2 regions of the Peribacillus sp. TH16 genome follow, and region 2 is predicted to be linked to the other one. Evidence: a T-box and tRNA genes for the amino acid it is inferred to sense, from the RefSeq annotation. Region 2 holds a T-box; the other holds one or more tRNA genes.
What was found. A T-box is a leader RNA that pairs with one kind of tRNA and senses whether it is charged. The one in region 2 lies ahead of alaS (alanine--tRNA ligase), so its partner is inferred to be a tRNA-Ala.
Positions count from the first base shown of each region.

Region 1 (9,001 bases), 1.1 Mb from region 2:
GAAAGTATTAATGAGAAATCGATCATAGGAAGACTCCCTTCAGGATGAAAGTATATAATTTTTCGTTTGAAAAGAGGAAGCAACCTATTTGTCACTTCCTCCATTTTACTTCGTATTGGTTTTGTATCGCAGAATGGAAGATACAAAACCAATACGAGGTCATTCAACTCTTCTTCAAATTGCTTAATAGAACATGATCAGAACGTTTCTGATGTTGTTTTGGCTTGCATATGAAGTTGCAAGTAGTCCGGTCCGCCTGCCTTGGAATCGGTTCCTGACATGTTGAACCCGCCGAATGGCTGATATCCTACGATTGCACCAGTACAGCCGCGGTTGAAATACAAGTTCCCCACATGGAATTCTTCACGTGCTTTTTCCATGTTCAGGCGATTTGTCGTAATGACAGCCCCAGTCAAACCGTATTCTGTGTTATTGGCAATTTCAAGAGCTTCGTTAAAGTCTTTCGCTTTTGAAAAAGCAACGACTGGTCCGAAGATTTCTTCTTGCATCAAACGGGCTTGCGGATCGACATCAGCGACGATTGTCGGCTGAACGAAGTATCCTTTTGAACTATCTCCTTCTCCACCAGTCAGAATGCGTCCTTCTTCTTTGCCGATTTCAATATAGCTCATGATTTTATCGAATGCCGCTTGATCGATAACTGGTCCCATGAAATGATTTTCTACAGGATTACCAACAGTAAGTTGTTTTGCTAATTCAACAGCGCGATCTAAAACTTGATCGTATACATCTTCTACGATGACAGCACGGGAGCAAGCAGAACATTTTTGTCCAGAGAAGCCAAATGCAGATTTCACGATCGATTGAGCGGCCAATTCAAGATCTGCCTCTTTGTCAACGACGATCGTATCTTTTCCGCCCATTTCAGCGATGACACGCTTCAGCCAAATTTGGCCTTCGTTCACTTCTGATGCACGTTTGTAAATGCGCAGACCTACATCGCGTGAACCTGTGAAGGAAATGAAACGTGTTTTAGGATGATCAACCAGGTAGTCGCCCACTTCGGCTCCGCTTCCTGGAACGAAATTCAACACACCTGCTGGAAGGCCGGCTTCATGCATTACTTCAACGAATTTCGCAGCAACAATAGGAGTAGTCGAAGCTGGTTTCAACAGGATTGTGTTACCAGTGACGATAGCGGCAACAGCTGTACCTGCCATGATTGCAAATGGGAAGTTCCAAGGAGAAATGATGATGCCTACTCCTAATGGAATGTAATCATAGCGGTTAAATTCTCCCGGACGGCTTTGAACAGGCACACCATCTTTAAGCGTCAGCATTTGACGGGCATAGAATTCAAGGAAATCGATCGCTTCCGCTGTATCCGCATCAGCCTCATTCCAAGGTTTTCCCGCTTCTTTTGTCAATAACGCAGAGAATTCATGCTTGCGTCTGCGAATGATGGCAGCAGCTTTGAACAAAACGTCAGCACGGATTTCCGGCTTCACTTTTTTCCAGCTTTCAAAAGCGGTAACAGCTTCCTGCATAGCTTTTTCAGCAAGAGCCCTGTTCGCTTTCGATACTCGGCCGATGACCTCTTGTTTATCAGCAGGGTTATATGAAACGATTTTCTCATCAGTCGTCACTTTCTCTGCCCCGATATAAAGAGGGTAGTCTTGCCCTAAGTAGCCCTCAACAGTTTGAAGTGCTTCCTGATATGCTTTTTTGTTTTCCTCGTTTGTAAAATCAACAAATGGTTCGTGTTTATATGAAATCATTGATAATCACACCTTTTTATAGAATTTTTGTAGCAATTAGAATGTTGAATGTATATTTAGCTTCTGACCATCCCTTTGAAGGCAAAGGCAATATTGGATGGCCTTTCCGCAAGCCTTCTCATGAAGTATCCATACCAATCGAGACCATATGGTACATAGACGCGCATCTTGTAACCTTGCTTGACCAACTCGTATTGTGTTTTGTTTCTCATGCCATAAAGCATTTGAAATTCGAATTGTGTATTTGGAATGTTATGCTTTTTAGCCAGCTCTTTTGTATATTCGATGATTTGGTCATCATGTGAGGCAATGGCCGTATAATTACCGTTAAGAAGACTTTGCTTAATCAACTTTTTATAGTTTTCATCTACATCATTCTTTTCGGGAAAAGCCACCTCGGCAGATTCCTTGTAGGCACCCTTTACGAGACGCAGGAACGGCTTATACTGGGCAAGGTCTTCCAAATCTTTCTCTGTGCGGTATAAATAAGCTTGTAAAACAGTACTTATGCAGTTGTATTTTTCTTTGAACTGCCTAAATATATCGATTGTTGCTTGACAGCGAACTTCATCTTCCATGTCAATCGTGACCATGACATTGTGTTTTTCTGCTGTATCAAGAATTCTTGTCATGTTCTCGATGACCAGATTATGATCGATATCAAGACCCAGAGAAGTCATTTTGAGAGATACCTGTGAATCCAGTTTTTCTCTGCTGATCATTTCAATGGTTTCGATGCATTCTGCTGTCCTTTCCTGGGTCACTTCCTTAGAATCAACGAATTCCCCAAGATGGTCCACTGTAACCGACAAGCCACTATTATTAAGCTGTTTAATGAATTTAATGGAACTTTGGAAATCAGTTCCCCCTATAATTTTTCCGGCTGCAAAACTACCGCCGCTTTTCTTTGCAATATTATTAAGTAAGTTATTTTTAGATAAAAATAAGAAAAAGTCCCTTGTAATCGCTTCCATTTAAAAAACACACCCCCTAAGAAGTTGTAATCACAAGATAATCTTATGGTTTTTCGACAATTTGCGCAATGTTCTAAAAATACAATAATTCTGTCTTTTGTTTGTCGGTTAGGGACAATGAAGGGGGAGGTACTCAATTTTCTCCTATCTTAATGGATAGAACGGAAGGTTTATAATTTATCTTATAAAGAAAAGCTAGAAGAAAGGTGCTTAGGAGAAAATAGCCCTGTGAAAGATGAAACCTTTGCGAATGCGTTTAAAAGTGGTAGCTCGACCATAATAATCCAATGCGATATAATGAATCTGACTATAGGTCCAACCGAGTACATCTTCTGTTACATGATCGGAAGTTAATGGCGTGGGCCGGAAAAATAAGTGACATCGGTAAGGCGGGGAGGATAAGGAATGGGTGCGGTATTTGAAGAACTTAGAGAAACATCTGGATTGATAATCGGCTTGATAATTGCTCTGGTAATAACAGGGTTTATTGGACTAGCCTTCACAAAAGCACATAAAGTCATTGTGTCACCTGTTGTTCGAAGGATAAAGAAAATGGTTAGTCGAAAATAGATAAGGCGGATTACATACCCCCTTGTCCCTAATCCATCAAGCCCCGCTTGAAGAAGGTGCAACCGTGTATGTCTATAATAGTAGGAAGTATGTGAATAAACTCAAAAAGAAGTCGCTATATATGAAGTGTCAAAGCATTAGATGCGGTGATGAATAAGATTGAAATGACTCTTTTCCTTTCACATATGTAATCAATAGATAACTTTAGCAAAAAAATCCCCCACTTCTAATATAGAAGTGGGGGATTTTACATATTAGATTAATAAGTAATCATGATGGTAGTAGAGATAATGGTTCTGAAGAGCTAATATGTCATCTCACGCATTTGTCTCCACCGAATAATGCTGATTATCTTGTTCGAAGGCATGGCGCTTTGGGGCTGGAAGGTCATTCTGCATTTAAAATTCAGTAAATGAATTCGTCATTCTTAGGAACAAGAACAATTCTTTCAAATTAAGAAAATCATATTAGAATACGAATGCCCTTTATGCTGCTTACCGGTAAAAGCGCATTTTACTTTCTTCAAAACCATAAAGGTGATAGTACTAGTATTCTAATAAATTCGCAAAAAGTAAAATACCCCATATGCCGGTTTCGTGCCGACTTAAGGGGTATTTTACTTCCAACAATTTTTTTTTGAGGGTTTAAAGCCAACTGTCAAGCACGGACTCGCAATCCCCTGCTACTGCTGTTATAACCTGAAGATCAATATAATTTGACCTGCAGGGTTTATTCTACTCAATTTTGAGGCAGCTAAATGAAGTTGTTGATATGGGATTTTGGAAGGACACAATGAAACGGAAAATTAGCCTCGATATACTTGCGGGCGGGATCGATTTGAACTTAACGGGTAAAGAAATACCGGCGGGGATTTGCTCAGCCGTAATGATGGAGCCAGACAAGCGATGGCGAGGTAGTCATTCATATTCCTTACTTATCAAAGGATAAGTAAGGATTGATGGTATCGAGTGGGAAGAGAGCTCGTCGTAGCGGAGGTTAACCGGAAGTCAGCTCAATCCTCGGAACGGCTCTCATAGGACCAATCGGCACAATTGCCGGAGCTGTTGTAGGAGGGCGTCTCCGTGATAACTCGAAAGCTTACGTCTACCTAATTAATTCGAAGACCAACGAAGAGGTCTCCTTGCATATAGGGTATACCAAAAAACAATTCAAAGAAATATCTGTTTTCATGTAACGTAGCAAAGCCACGACCTTAATTGGAACCGTTTGTTTGGGTCGGGGCTTTTTTTGCGTTTAAACATCGAATATTCAGCGCAACCTTAAATATCAAAATAATCGTCTGACTTTGCGCCGGCATCTATACTCCGAATCGCCTTCATGATTTTCTTTAATACTCCGGCAGAAGGCACATACTTAGGATCGCTGCAAACTCTGCTAATCGTATTGCGTGAGATTCCAGACGCGCTTACAAACTCCTCTTGTGTATACCCGTGCTTATCTATTAATTTGCCGACCTTACTCCGACGCTTTCCCTTCCCGAATCTAAACATTTCGCGTACCTCCTAGTATTTATTGTACTAGCAGTCTCGTCCATCTTTCACAAAAATATACGCATAGTTTCGCAAATAATTGGTATCACGGAAAAACGGTAAGTGCTAATAACAGTTAACTACCCTAGTAGCCTTACTAGAGTAGTTTTTGCCAAATCGTAAGCGAAGTGATAAAGGATGAAAGTGTTTTGAAGAAGCGGAGCGGATGAAAACGGAAAGGGGATCACGAGGGGGAAACCCTCACGAAATACGAGGGGATATAAACTGATATTTATATTAGGAGCAAGCTGAGAAATGGTTGCATCAATAAGTTAACGGAGGATTATGGTTCGCCAGGTGTTGAGATAGCTTTAAGTGGAGATATGACGGTAGCTGTGGTGGAGTAGTTATTATATGGTTTTTAACGTCAGGGCGCAGAAGAAATACCGTAACGATGGTAAAATGGTTTAATACTTCCTATCGTAGGAGTGTAGCTGAAACTAGAGCAGAAGCAAGATGGTATTCGGTTAAAAAGCATATTTTGTCTTATTTCGGCAATATTCAATGGATAAAATCACTACTCAGATGTTGGATGAGTTCTATAAATGACAAACTGGATGAAGGACCGTCACCTAAATCGGTTAAGGAATTGCATCATCCGTTATCCAAGATGAAGCAGCCCTCCGGCTAGATCAATCCTTCTTTCCGCATTTAACGGATCAAAACTTTAGTGGGATAAAGGTGCACGCATTGTGCAATCTTGAAATGAATCGGCAGGTTTCTATAAGTGGAAAAAGAAAAAAACCCTTGATACACAAGGGTTTTCAAGTATGGAGCATAGCGGGATCGAACCGCTGACCTCTACGCTGCCAGCGTAGCGCTCTCCCAGCTGAGCTAATGCCCCGGGTTAGGGTACAATAATTATTTTATCGAAATTTCAGGAAAAGTCAATAATAAAATTGAGAAATTTGCAAAATAGTAAGAAAAAACCGTTTGAGGGTATCAAACGGTTTTTTTCGCTTAAGCATTCTCGATTTCTACCCGTGCAATTTCTTTAAGGTTGGAGACGGTGTAATAAACTTCTGAAGTTCTAACTTTATGATCGACCAAAACTTTAAGTGTTAAGAGGTGATGGTCTTCTGCAACATCTTTGATTCTTAGGTTTTTGATAAAAATCTTTTCGTCTTTGATTTTTTTGAGAACTAAAGCGATGTCATCTTTATCTTTTACCACTAGTTGTAGAAAGATTTCTTTTTGCCGTAATTTCATCGGGCCAAGCCAGGTGACGACTACGGGTACCAATTCGACACTGATGATTAATAGAATGACTCCGGCAATTGCTTCGAGAAAGAATCCAGCTCCGACAGCAATCCCAATTCCGGCTGCTCCCCAAATTATGGCAGCGGTGGTTAAACCGGAGATGCTGTTATTGTCACGGCGGAGAATAACGCCGGCCCCGATAAAGCCGACGCCAGAAACAATCTGTGCGGCAAGACGTAAGGGATCCATTGTGATATTTACATCGTCACTTCCGGGGAATTTATAAGCTGACTCCATGGAAACAATCGTTAATAAACAGCTGACGATGGAAATAACCAAGCTTGTTTTTAATCCAACGGGTTTTCGTTTCATTTCTCGCTCTAGCCCGATAATTAATCCAAGGAGAGCTGAGATCCCCAGCTTAATAAGTATTTGCAGTTCTGATTGAGGATCGAATGTCCATTCCATAATGTTCACCACTTCCGAAAGAGTATCGAGAATTATATGATTTGGTGCAATATACCCGTTTTTTCAAATAACTCACTCTAATAATTTTACCATAGTAAAATAGAGTACAATGATAGGTAATTCAACATGAAAAGAGGAACAAGAATGCAAATACCTAAAATAAATCCCTATTTTGCATTGGCGATAGGTGTGGCATCCGTTTCATTTTCGGCCATACTTGTTAAATTAGCATCTGCTCCATCAGGTGTTATAGCCTTTTATCGTTTATTATTTACTGTTCTGCTTATGTTGCCGGTTTTCATAATAAAATACCGCCATGAACTTAAATTCATTGAGAAAAAGGACTGGTTGTGTTCGATTGCGGCAGGTGTGTTCCTAGCTTTTCATTTTATATTATGGTTTGAATCGCTCAATTACACGTCGGTTGCGAGTTCAACTGTGCTTGTCACCCTTCAGCCGTTATTTGCGTTTGCAGGGGCTTACTTGTTTTTTAAAGAACGATTTTCAATGAAGGCAATATTAAGCGGGATCATCGCGATAGCGGGCAGTCTTGTCATCAGCTGGGGAGATTTTAGAATCAGCGGTATGGCGCTTTGGGGAGACATTCTTTCCCTTGTTGCTTGTGCGTTAGTAACTGGTTATTTACTATTTGGTCAAAATGTTAGAAAGCGTATCTCTTCTATAACATACACATTCGTCGTGTATGCAATTAGTGCATTTACATTGTTTTTCTACGTTGTCCTTAAGGGAGAGCCACTGGGACCATATCCTACTGTCGACTGGATTTATTTCGTTTTGCTTGCTATTTTCCCGACTCTATTAGGGCATTCATTATTCAACTGGTCATTGAAGTGGTTAAGTACTTCAACAATCTCTATGGGAATCTTACTGGAACCGATTGGAGCGACAATTCTAGCTTACTTCATTCTTGGTGAACCCATACTCTGGACGCAAATCCTAGGAGGTACCATCATATTGGCCGGCTTGATGATATTCCTAAAGGATGAAAAGAAAAGTAAGGTGCAGAAAAAAGAAGCAGTCTCCATATAAAAGCAGTAAGTCGAACCCGACTTACTGCTTTTATTTAATAGGGATAAAACAAATAGGTAATCCGAGTGAAGATCAAGGCAAATGTAAAGCTAAACAAAAACGTTGTACCATTCACTTTCCCTTTTTCCCTACTGAACTTTATGGCTTCATAATAAGCAGTGCTAAATAAGTAAAGAGCCATGCTGTAAGAAATGAGTAGTGCGATTAATGATAGATTCATTGCTTCACCTCAAAGAAAGAAGATATCTTTATATGTCTATTTGGGTTTAAGGAGAAATATGCGAGTTAATTCAGCTGAAGCGGCGGACTGTGTTTAAGAGGTAGGGGGGCTTGATGCATTCGAAAAAGAGTTATTCTAGAAAGGAATATATAGAAGGAGAATGAAAAAACACTTTTTTGAAAAAAAGTTTTGAAAAACATATTGCAAACATTATTTGTACATGGTATATTATTTCTTGTCGCTAAGACAACAACTTAAACAGCTCAACAAACTGTTAAAACTTTTTAAAAAAAGTTGTTGACGAAACGTGACACAATGTGTTACATTATAGGAGTCGCTTCTGAGAGAAACGACAACAAATTGCTCTTTGAAAACTGAACAAAACAAAGCGCCAACGTTAATTTTTAAGTGAGCACACACTATCAAAAAAAGCAAAATGAGCAAGTCAAACATTTCTTCGGAGAGTTTGATCCTGGCTCAGGACGAACGCTGGCGGCGTGCCTAATACATGCAAGTCGAGCGGATCGATGGGAGCTTGCTCCCTGAGATTAGCGGCGGACGGGTGAGTAACACGTGGGCAACCTGCCTATAAGACTGGGATAACTTTGGGAAACCGGAGCTAATACCGGATACGTTCTTTTCTCGCATGAGAGAAGATGGAAAGACGGTTTTGCTGTCACTTATAGATGGGCCCGCGGCGCATTAGCTAGTTGGTGAGGTAATGGCTCACCAAGGCGACGATGCGTAGCCGACCTGAGAGGGTGATCGGCCACACTGGGACTGAGACACGGCCCAGACTCCTACGGGAGGCAGCAGTAGGGAATCTTCCGCAATGGACGAAAGTCTGACGGAGCAACGCCGCGTGAACGAAGAAGGCCTTCGGGTCGTAAAGTTCTGTTGTTAGGGAAGAACAAGTACCAGAGTAACTGCTGGTACCTTGACGGTACCTAACCAGAAAGCCACGGCTAACTACGTGCCAGCAGCCGCGGTAATACGTAGGTGGCAAGCGTTGTCCGGAATTATTGGGCGTAAAGCGCGCGCAGGTGGTTCCTTAAGTCTGATGTGAAAGCCCACGGCTCAACCGTGGAGGGTCATTGGAAACTGGGGAACTTGAGTGCAGAAGAGGAAAGTGGAATTCCAAGTGTAGCGGTGAAATGCGTAGAGATTTGGAGGAACACCAGTGGCGAAGGCGACTTTCTGGTCTGTAACTGACACTGAGGCGCGAAAGCG
Region 1 is NZ_JAEKEM010000009.1:2,256,919-2,265,919, reverse strand. Features, by position in the region: gene putP (sodium/proline symporter PutP) at 1-26, opposite strand, end outside; gene pruA (L-glutamate gamma-semialdehyde dehydrogenase) at 198-1,739, opposite strand; gene JFV29_RS24970 (proline dehydrogenase family protein) at 1,796-2,713, opposite strand; gene JFV29_RS24965 (hypothetical protein) at 3,119-3,283, shown strand; gene JFV29_RS24960 (hypothetical protein) at 4,076-4,231, shown strand; gene JFV29_RS24955 (helix-turn-helix domain-containing protein) at 4,564-4,794, opposite strand; tRNA gene JFV29_RS24950 (tRNA-Ala) at 5,605-5,677, opposite strand; gene JFV29_RS24945 (MgtC/SapB family protein) at 5,794-6,501, opposite strand; gene JFV29_RS24940 (DMT family transporter) at 6,646-7,551, shown strand; gene JFV29_RS24935 (hypothetical protein) at 7,586-7,771, opposite strand; rRNA gene JFV29_RS24930 (16S ribosomal RNA) at 8,226-9,001, shown strand, end outside.
Region 1: it has a tRNA-Ala gene. The T-box ahead of alaS (alanine--tRNA ligase) is inferred to sense a tRNA for this amino acid. The anticodon was not compared.

Region 2 (9,001 bases):
GGAATTTTTACTGGCACTTGGTAAGCTGGAAGAGCGTCTAAATGTTTCCTATGCCTCAGCTCAAAAAGAGGCGATACAAACAGCCCTGCAGTCGCCTATGTTGATTCTGACGGGTGGACCTGGTACGGGGAAGACAACGGTTATCAAAGGGATTGTCGAGTTATATGCCGAACTTCATGGTGTATCTATGGACATTAACGATTATAAAAAAGAGGGCAGTGATCCGTTCCCATTTGTGCTTGCGGCACCTACTGGACGTGCAGCGAAACGCATGGCTGAATCGACGGGTCTTCCTGCTGTTACGATTCACCGCTTGCTTGGATGGAACGGAAGTGAAGGCTTTTCCCATGATGAAGATAATCAGTTAGAAGGCCGCATTGTCATTATTGATGAGGTTTCTATGGTGGATACGTGGTTAGCTCATCAATTGTTTAAAGCTTTGCCGGAAAATTGCCAAGTGATTTTAGTTGGTGATGAAGATCAGCTGCCTTCAGTCGGACCGGGACAGGTGCTAAAGGATTTGCTTGCTTCGAATTGTGTGCCGACTGTTAGTCTTGAGCATATTTATCGTCAAGCGGATGGTTCATCAATCATTGAACTGGCCCATGATATAAAAAAAGGCCGGCTTCCAAATGATGTTACGAAGCAGCAGGAAGATCGATCGTTCATTCGCTGTAAAACTGACCAAATCGCTCAGGTTATTGAGAAAGTTGTTGCGAATGCCAGGACGAAGGGTTTCACTGCCAAAGATATTCAAGTGCTGGCCCCAATGTATAGAGGACCTGCCGGGATTGATGCGTTGAATAAAATGCTGCAAGAAGTGTTTAATAGCAATGTGAATGAAAAGCGGCGGGAAATCAAGTTTGGAGACGTGATCTACCGAACGGGAGACAAAGTGCTTCAACTGGTGAACCAGCCGGAAGAAGGCGTCTTTAACGGTGATATGGGTGAAATCGTGTCAATTTTGTTTGCGAAGGAAAATACTGATCATGTCGATAAGATCATTATATCGTTTGAAGGCATTGAAGTAACTTACACGAAACAGGATTTGAACCAGATTACCCACGCGTATTGCTGTTCAATCCATAAATCGCAGGGAAGCGAGTTTCCCATTGTGATTTTGCCTGTTGTAAAAAGTTATTATCGGATGCTCCGACGTAATCTATTGTATACAGCGATTACCCGAAGCAAGAATTTCTTGATACTTTGTGGTGAAGAAGATGCTTTCCGTTTAGGTATCGAGCGCAATGATGAAATGCGCCGGAAAACTACATTACTTGAAAAACTTCGTGAAACTTTGAATGATGAAGAAATGCCAGCTGAATCTGCAGAGTTGCCAATGCAAGAGGAAAGTTATTTTGACATACTGATGCATGAAGATCCGATGATTGGGATGGGTAATGTCACACCTTATGATTTTATGTAGGTGGAGATTAATGTCTGGTTCTTTACCTGGTTTGGATAAATTTTGTTTAAAATTCATAGTTTTAGTGGAACTAATATAAAATATAGTTTATATGTGCAGAAAGAGTAAGGAGGATTTGGATGAAAAAGGGATGGATTATAGGATTAGTTGTTGTCGTTTTAATTGTCATATATGGGGTTTCTTCTTACAATGGGCTTGTAAGTGCCAATGAAGACGTCGACAATAAGTGGTCACAGGTAGATAACCAATTAAAACGAAGAGCAGATTTGATTCCGAATCTTGTGGAAACGGTAAAAGGTTATGCATCGCACGAAACTGAAGCCATTAAAGCGGTCAGTGATGCACGTTCAAAGTTGGCAGGTGCTAATTCAACGGAAGATGCCATTAATGCAGATCAAGAACTGAGTGGGGCGTTAAGCCGCCTTTTGGTGGTCGTCGAGAACTATCCGGATTTGAAAGCCAATGAGAACTTTAAGGGCCTTATGGATAGTTTAGAAGGAACAGAAAATAGATTGACCGTCGCAAGAAAAGACTATAATGACGAAGTAACCACGTATAACAAGACCATTAAACGCTTTCCAAAGAATATGATGGCTAGCGCATTTGGGTTCGATGTAAAACCATATTTTGAAGTGACTGATCAAGAAAAAGAAACGCCGAAAGTTGATTTCGGGAGCGATAAATAATGAAAAAACTCGCTGTGTTTGCGCTATTTTTTATTTTCACTTTCAATTTAGCAAACGTAGTCGCAGCAGAACCTAACATTCCGAAACCTGTTGGAGATATTTATGTCCAGGATTTTGCTGGAGTCCTCGATGATCAGGAAAAATCAGAGCTTATAGAATTGGGAAAACGATTAGATGATGCTACAAAAGCACAAATCTCTGTTTTGACCGTTGACTCAATGGAAGGCTCTGAAATAGAGGAATACTCGGTCGAAGCATTTAGGAAATTCAAGCTCGGGGATGCAGAGCTAAATAACGGAGTCCTCATTGTTCTGGCCGAAGAGGAGCAGAAAATCCGGATTGAAGTGGGGTACGGGTTAGAAGGTGCCATTACTGATATAAAATCAGGACAGATTTTGGACAATGTGGCAATCCCTCAGCTGAAAGAAGGTAATTACAATCTTGCTCTGACTGAAACCTATAAGGCTGTTTATAACGAGGTCACCGAGGAATATAATTTAGGTGACGAGTTTTATCAAGATCTTTCCGTTCAGACAGATACAGGAACTTTTAAGCCATCAGGTATACAGATTTTTCTCATCATCGTTGTGGTCATCATTTTGTTCATCCTCGATGCCAAATTGTTTAAAGGATTTTTCCTTCAAATTATCATCAATATCCTATTGATGTTCATTAGTCGCGGAGGCGGCAGTGGTGGCGGTGGCTCACGAGGCGGTGGCGGAGGAAGCTCCGGTGGCGGAGGTTCTAGCCGTGGATGGTAAGGTAGATTTGACCGGGAAACCGGTCTTTTTTTTATGCCTGAAACTTTACGTTTTCTAAGATGATTCAACAATGGAAAACCTTTCAGCACATCTATTTACGAGATGAAAGAAATAATAAAAATGTTCGGAAAGGCGGGATGACCTTGCGGACGTTTTCTGTATTGAAAGGAATGCCGGTTTTTACTATCAAAGGAGAAAGAATCGGCACGGTCCATGATTTATCTATTTCTGAAGCGGGTCAGGTAACAGGTTTGGTCATTCATCAACAAGCATTGTTTAAGAGATCTTTTCATTTGACTCTGGACGATATTTCTTCATATGGTCCGGATGGGATTGTCATCATACAACAAGAGTCAACCCCAAAGAAGGTGCCTGATGATTCCATCTGGCTAACAAAGGATGAAGTATTGGGACGAATGCTTCTTTCAGAAATGGGAGAGGAGCTCGGTTTACTGCAGGATGTATATTTCAGGGAAAAAATGGGCACGATTATAGCGTATGAAACAACAGATGGTTTTTTCTCGGAGACGACAGTGATTGAATCTAAACAGCCGCCTACATTAGGGAAGGATACCATCATTGTTTCAGTTTATGAACAGTGAGGTGTCCATTTTGGAAATAAATTGTCCGAATTGCCGCAGTAAAGATGTTGGGAAGATTGGTGTAAATCAATATTATTGTTGGAATTGTTTTATTGAAATGACCATTTCTGAGGGAATTATTAATACGCACCAGGTCGAAGAAGATGGAAGTTTAAGCTCATTAGACGACTTGTTTGAGGAAAATGACCGCCGCTTCAGCATGTAATTAACGGAAGAGGTGCTTGCAATGGCTAGACGTTCACGTAATGGTCTTATGAACATGATGAACACAAAAATGATTAACCGAAATATCAAAAAAATACGCAAAAGAATAAAATCATTACTTTAAAGGGAATGGGTGTCCTGATGCTAAGGGCACTCTTTTTTATGTATGAAAACCTCTCACCTTTCGAAGAATAAACGAGCGGGAGGTGTAGATTTTGTGAGTATTCGTCTCAAGTGGTTTTATAGGCTTGGTTTTTTATTGCTCTTATTTTTTGTTATATATATTTTTTTGAAACTGAAGCCTATGTGGGGACCGGCTGTAACTATAAGTGTAACAGTATTGCTGCCTTTTCTCATTGGTGCATTCATCAGTTATTTATTGCATCCTGTTGTGGAATTTTTAAATAAGAAAGGTATGCATCGCTGGCTTTCGATTACAATCATTTACTTGCTGTTTTTTGGAGGCATTGGATTTGCGGTTTATAAAGGCATTCCGGTGATGGTTAGTCAGGTGCGTGAGCTGTCAGAAAGTGTTCCTGAGCTGGTCGAGCAGTATCAAGGCAGGGTAGACAGGCTCAATCATCAAACGGCGGCCTGGCCGTTCGGGATACATGAAAGGTTTGAAGAAGGGGTCGTTCTTTTCGAAGGCTGGCTGAAAGGTATGCCGGAAAAAGCGATGGAGTATGCGATGAAGCTGTTTGATTTCGTTGTTCTGATTGCGCTTATTCCATTCATTGCTTTTTATATCCTGAAAGACTTTGCTGCGTTAAAAAAAATGGCCTGGTATATGACCCCGAAAAAATGGCGCAAGCAGGGACGTGCATTCGTACGGGATGTTGACGCTTCCCTAGGTGGGTATATCCGCGGGCAAATTATCGTCTGTGTTGCAATTGGAGTGATCTCATCCATTCTTTTTTGGATAGTCGGAATGCAATATCCGTTGTTGTTAGGAGCGATTATCGGAATAACCAATGTCATACCGTATTTTGGACCGATTATCGGGGCCATTCCTGCGGTTATAATTGCCGCCACAATATCTGTGAAAATGGTGATGATTATAATAGTTATCGTGCTTGTGCTTCAATTTCTTGAGGGGAATATTCTGTCACCTCTTATTGTCGGGAAAAGCCTCCATATGCACCCACTTTTCATCATGCTTGCATTGGTAGCTGGAGGTGAAATAGGCGGGATTACGGGAATGGTACTTTCAATCCCTATCTTGGCTGTACTGAAAGTTTTTGTGCTTCATGCCCGTGTTCACTTCAGAAAGAGGCCGCCCCTTATTGACAAATAAAAGTCTTGTGAATATAATCCATTACATAAGATAATTCGTTGAAGGATGAAGTATGCTGAAGTCCATCTAAAAGAGAGGGGTCCCCCTGGCTGAAAGGGACTTCAAGGTGAAGAGCAGCAGAAAGCTAGTCCGGAGAGCAGCTAATACCTGCCGTCATGCCGCGTTAAGGCTTTTATGAAGGTGATGGACGAAGGCTTTTTCTACGTCCATAATCAGGGTGGTACCGCGAGTTAACTCTCGTCCCTGTTTTTGGGATGGGAGTTTTTTGTGTGCTCAAAATTACATAATTTTAAAGGAGGATATATAGATGAAGTATTTAACTGGTGCTCAAATCCGCCAAATGTATTTAGATTTTTTTAGTGAAAAAGGCCATAACATTGAACCAAGTGCGTCATTGGTTCCTCATGAAGATCCATCATTGCTATGGATTAACTCTGGGGTAGCAACGTTAAAGAAATATTTTGATGGACGGGTGATCCCTGAAAATCCAAGAATTACAAATGCACAAAAAGCAATTCGTACAAACGATATTGAAAACGTGGGGAAAACTGCGCGTCATCATACGTTTTTCGAAATGCTTGGTAACTTCTCAATTGGTGAATACTTCAAAGAAGAAGCAATCACATGGGCATGGGAATTTTTGACCGACGAAAAATGGATTGGCTTTGACAAAGAGAAATTAGCGGTGACAATCCACCCGGAAGATGACGAAGCATTTGAGCTTTGGAATAAAAAAATCGGTGTTCCTGCTGAAAGAATCATTCGTTTGGAAGAGAATTTCTGGGACATCGGTGAAGGTCCAAGTGGCCCGAATACGGAGATTTTCTATGACCGTGGCCCAGAATATGGTGATGACCCGAATGATCCAGAACTATATCCAGGTGGCGAAAATGAACGGCATTTAGAGGTTTGGAACCTTGTGTTCTCTCAATTTAACCATAATCCTGACGGTTCTTATACACCGCTTCCGAAGAAAAATATTGATACAGGCATGGGTCTAGAACGTATGGCTTCAGTCGTGCAAAATGTGGCGACAAACTATGATACAGACCTGTTCATCCCAATTATTAGAGCTGTTGAAGAAATTTCTGATGTGAAATATGGTGTCGATGTAGAAAAAGATGTGGCATTTAAAGTCATTGCCGACCATATACGTACAGTAGCATTTGCTGTTGGAGACGGAGCACTTCCATCCAATGAAGGTCGCGGCTATGTGCTACGTCGCTTACTTCGTAGAGCGGTTCGTTATGCGAAGCAAATCAACATTAACCGTCCATTCATGTTCGAGCTTGTGACAGTGGTTGGTGAAATCATGAAAGATTTCTACCCAGAAGTTCTCGTTAATAAAGAATTCATTGCGAAAGTAATCAAGAATGAAGAAGAACGGTTCCATGAAACGCTTCATGATGGACTAGCTATTCTTTCTGAAGTCATCAAAAAAGAAAAAGAAAAAGGCGGCACAGTCATTCCAGGTAGCGATGCATTCCGTTTGTATGACACATACGGCTTCCCAATCGAATTAACGGAAGAATATGCGGAAGAAGAAGGCATGACGATTGATCAATCTGGCTTCGAAAAAGAAATGGAAGCACAGCGTGAACGTGCTCGCTCTGCTCGTCAAGATGTGGATTCCATGCAGATTCAAGGTGGAGTATTAGGCGACATTAAAGTTGGAAGTGAATTTGTCGGATATGATCAGGTGGCAGTTGATGCAAAAGTTGCGGCAATCGTGAAAAATGGCGAGCTTGTAACAGAAGCGCAAGAAGGCGAAGAAGTTCAGGTGATTCTGAACCAAACACCTTTCTATGCAGAAAGCGGCGGACAAATAGCTGATAAAGGAACGATGGCTAGTGAATCCGTTAAAGTGAATGTACATGATGTTCAAAAAGCACCAAATGGCCAAAACCTGCACCGTGTAACTGTTGTAGCCGGTACTTTGACTACAGACACTGAAATTGTTGCTGCGGTAGATCAAGAAAACCGCATCCATATTACGAAAAATCATACGGCGACACATCTTTTACATCAAGCCTTGAAAGATGTACTAGGAACACATGTTAACCAAGCTGGTTCACTGGTACAAGCTGAGCGTCTTCGTTTTGACTTCTCTCACTTCGGTCAGATTACAGCAGAAGAGATTGAACAGATTGAAACGATTGTAAATGAAAAAATTTGGCAAAGCTTACAAGTGAATACGGATTATAAAAACATTGAAGAAGCAAAAGCAATGGGCGCGATGGCCTTGTTCGGCGAAAAATACGGCAAGATAGTCCGTGTCGTTCAAATTGGCGATTATAGTCTTGAGCTTTGCGGCGGTGTTCACGTCCCGAATACAGCGGTAATCGGCTTGTTCAAAATTGTTTCTGAAAGCGGCATCGGTGCGGGTACACGCAGGATCGAAGCAGTAACAGGAGCAGGAGCATACAAATTGATGACGGACCAAATCGGTGTATTAAAAGACGCAGCTGCTAAATTGAAAACAAACTTGAAAGATGTACCTTCAAGAATTGAAACAGTTTTAGCGGAAGTGAAAGATCTTCATCGTGAAAATGAAAGCTTGACTGCAAAATTAAGTAATATTGAAGCAGGAAGCCTTGTTTCTAACGTAAAAGAAATTAATGGTGTACAAGTATTAGTGGCAAAAGTTCAAGCTACTGACATGAATAATCTGCGTGCTATGGCAGATGATTTGAAACAAAAGCTTGATTCTGTCATTATCGTATTAGGATCGGCTCAAGGCGATAAAGTCAATTTGATTGCCGGAGTTACGAAGGATTATATCGAACGCGGTTTCCATGCCGGTAAATTAATTAAAGAAGTCGCATCTCGTTGCGGTGGAGGCGGCGGCGGCCGACCAGATATGGCACAAGCCGGTGGAAAAGACCCAGAAAAATTGGATGCAGCACTTAATTTTGTTGAAGAATGGGTCTTAACGATTTCATAATCAATGAAAAGTGTTGTACAATGAAGATAATAATGGATTCTGGACGCTGAGGAGAGGTGCATGATAATGAGTTCCTTTGATAAAACGATGAAATTTAATTTTCCCGAAGAACCATTCGAAAGAGATGTACAGGAAGTATTGTCTCAAGTTTATGTTGCACTTCAGGAAAAAGGTTATAACCCGATTAACCAGATTGTCGGTTATTTATTATCTGGTGACCCGGCCTACATCCCGCGCCATATGGATGCTCGAAACATTATTCGTAAGCTTGAACGCGATGAGATCATCGAAGAATTGGTTAAATCGTATCTTAAGAACCATCGAGAGGAATACTAATGCGCACAATGGGACTTGATTTAGGTTCAAAAACTATCGGTGTTGCTGTGAGTGACGCGATGGGTTGGACTGCACAAGGATTGGAAACAATCAAAATTAACGAAGCTGGAAATGACTTCGGCTTTAAACGTCTTAATGAAATAATAAAAGAACATGAAGTTTCTAAAATTGTCCTCGGTTTACCCAAAAATATGAACGGAACCGTAGGACCGCGCGGTGAGATCAGCCAAGATTTCGCCAAGCGATTAGAAAACAAATTCAAGCTGCCGGTGTTTCTCTGGGATGAACGGTTGACAACGATGGCGGCTGAACGTGTTCTTCTTGAGGCGGACGTGAGCCGAAGCAAACGTAAGAAAGTCATTGATAAAATGGCAGCTGTCATGATTCTACAAGGTTTCTTGGACAGACAAACAAATTCAATATGAGGTGAATACAAATGGAACACGGCGAAAACAACATTACAGTAGTAGATGAAAACGGAAACGAGCAGCTTTGCGAAATCCTGTTCACATTCGATTCTGATAAATTTAACAAATCTTATGTACTTTACTATCCGATGTCTGCTGAAGATGACGAGGAAGAAATTGAAATCCACGCTTCATCATTCACACCAAGCGAAGATAATAAAGATGGTGAACTTGCACCAATCGAAACAGAAGAAGAGTGGGATCTAGTCGAAGAAATGTTAAACACATTCCTTGACCAAGAAGAAGCTGAAGAAGAATAATATATATAAAAACTGACCTTA
Region 2 is NZ_JAEKEM010000009.1:1,166,813-1,175,813, reverse strand. Features, by position in the region: gene recD2 (SF1B family DNA helicase RecD2) at 1-1,426, shown strand, start outside; gene JFV29_RS19720 (LemA family protein) at 1,546-2,112, shown strand; gene JFV29_RS19715 (TPM domain-containing protein) at 2,112-2,873, shown strand; gene JFV29_RS19710 (PRC-barrel domain-containing protein) at 2,933-3,475, shown strand; gene JFV29_RS19705 (hypothetical protein) at 3,465-3,680, shown strand; gene JFV29_RS19700 (AI-2E family transporter) at 3,897-4,973, shown strand; T-box leader at 5,003-5,221, shown strand; gene alaS (alanine--tRNA ligase) at 5,281-7,917, shown strand; gene JFV29_RS19690 (IreB family regulatory phosphoprotein) at 7,984-8,253, shown strand; gene ruvX (Holliday junction resolvase RuvX) at 8,253-8,678, shown strand; gene JFV29_RS19680 (DUF1292 domain-containing protein) at 8,690-8,980, shown strand.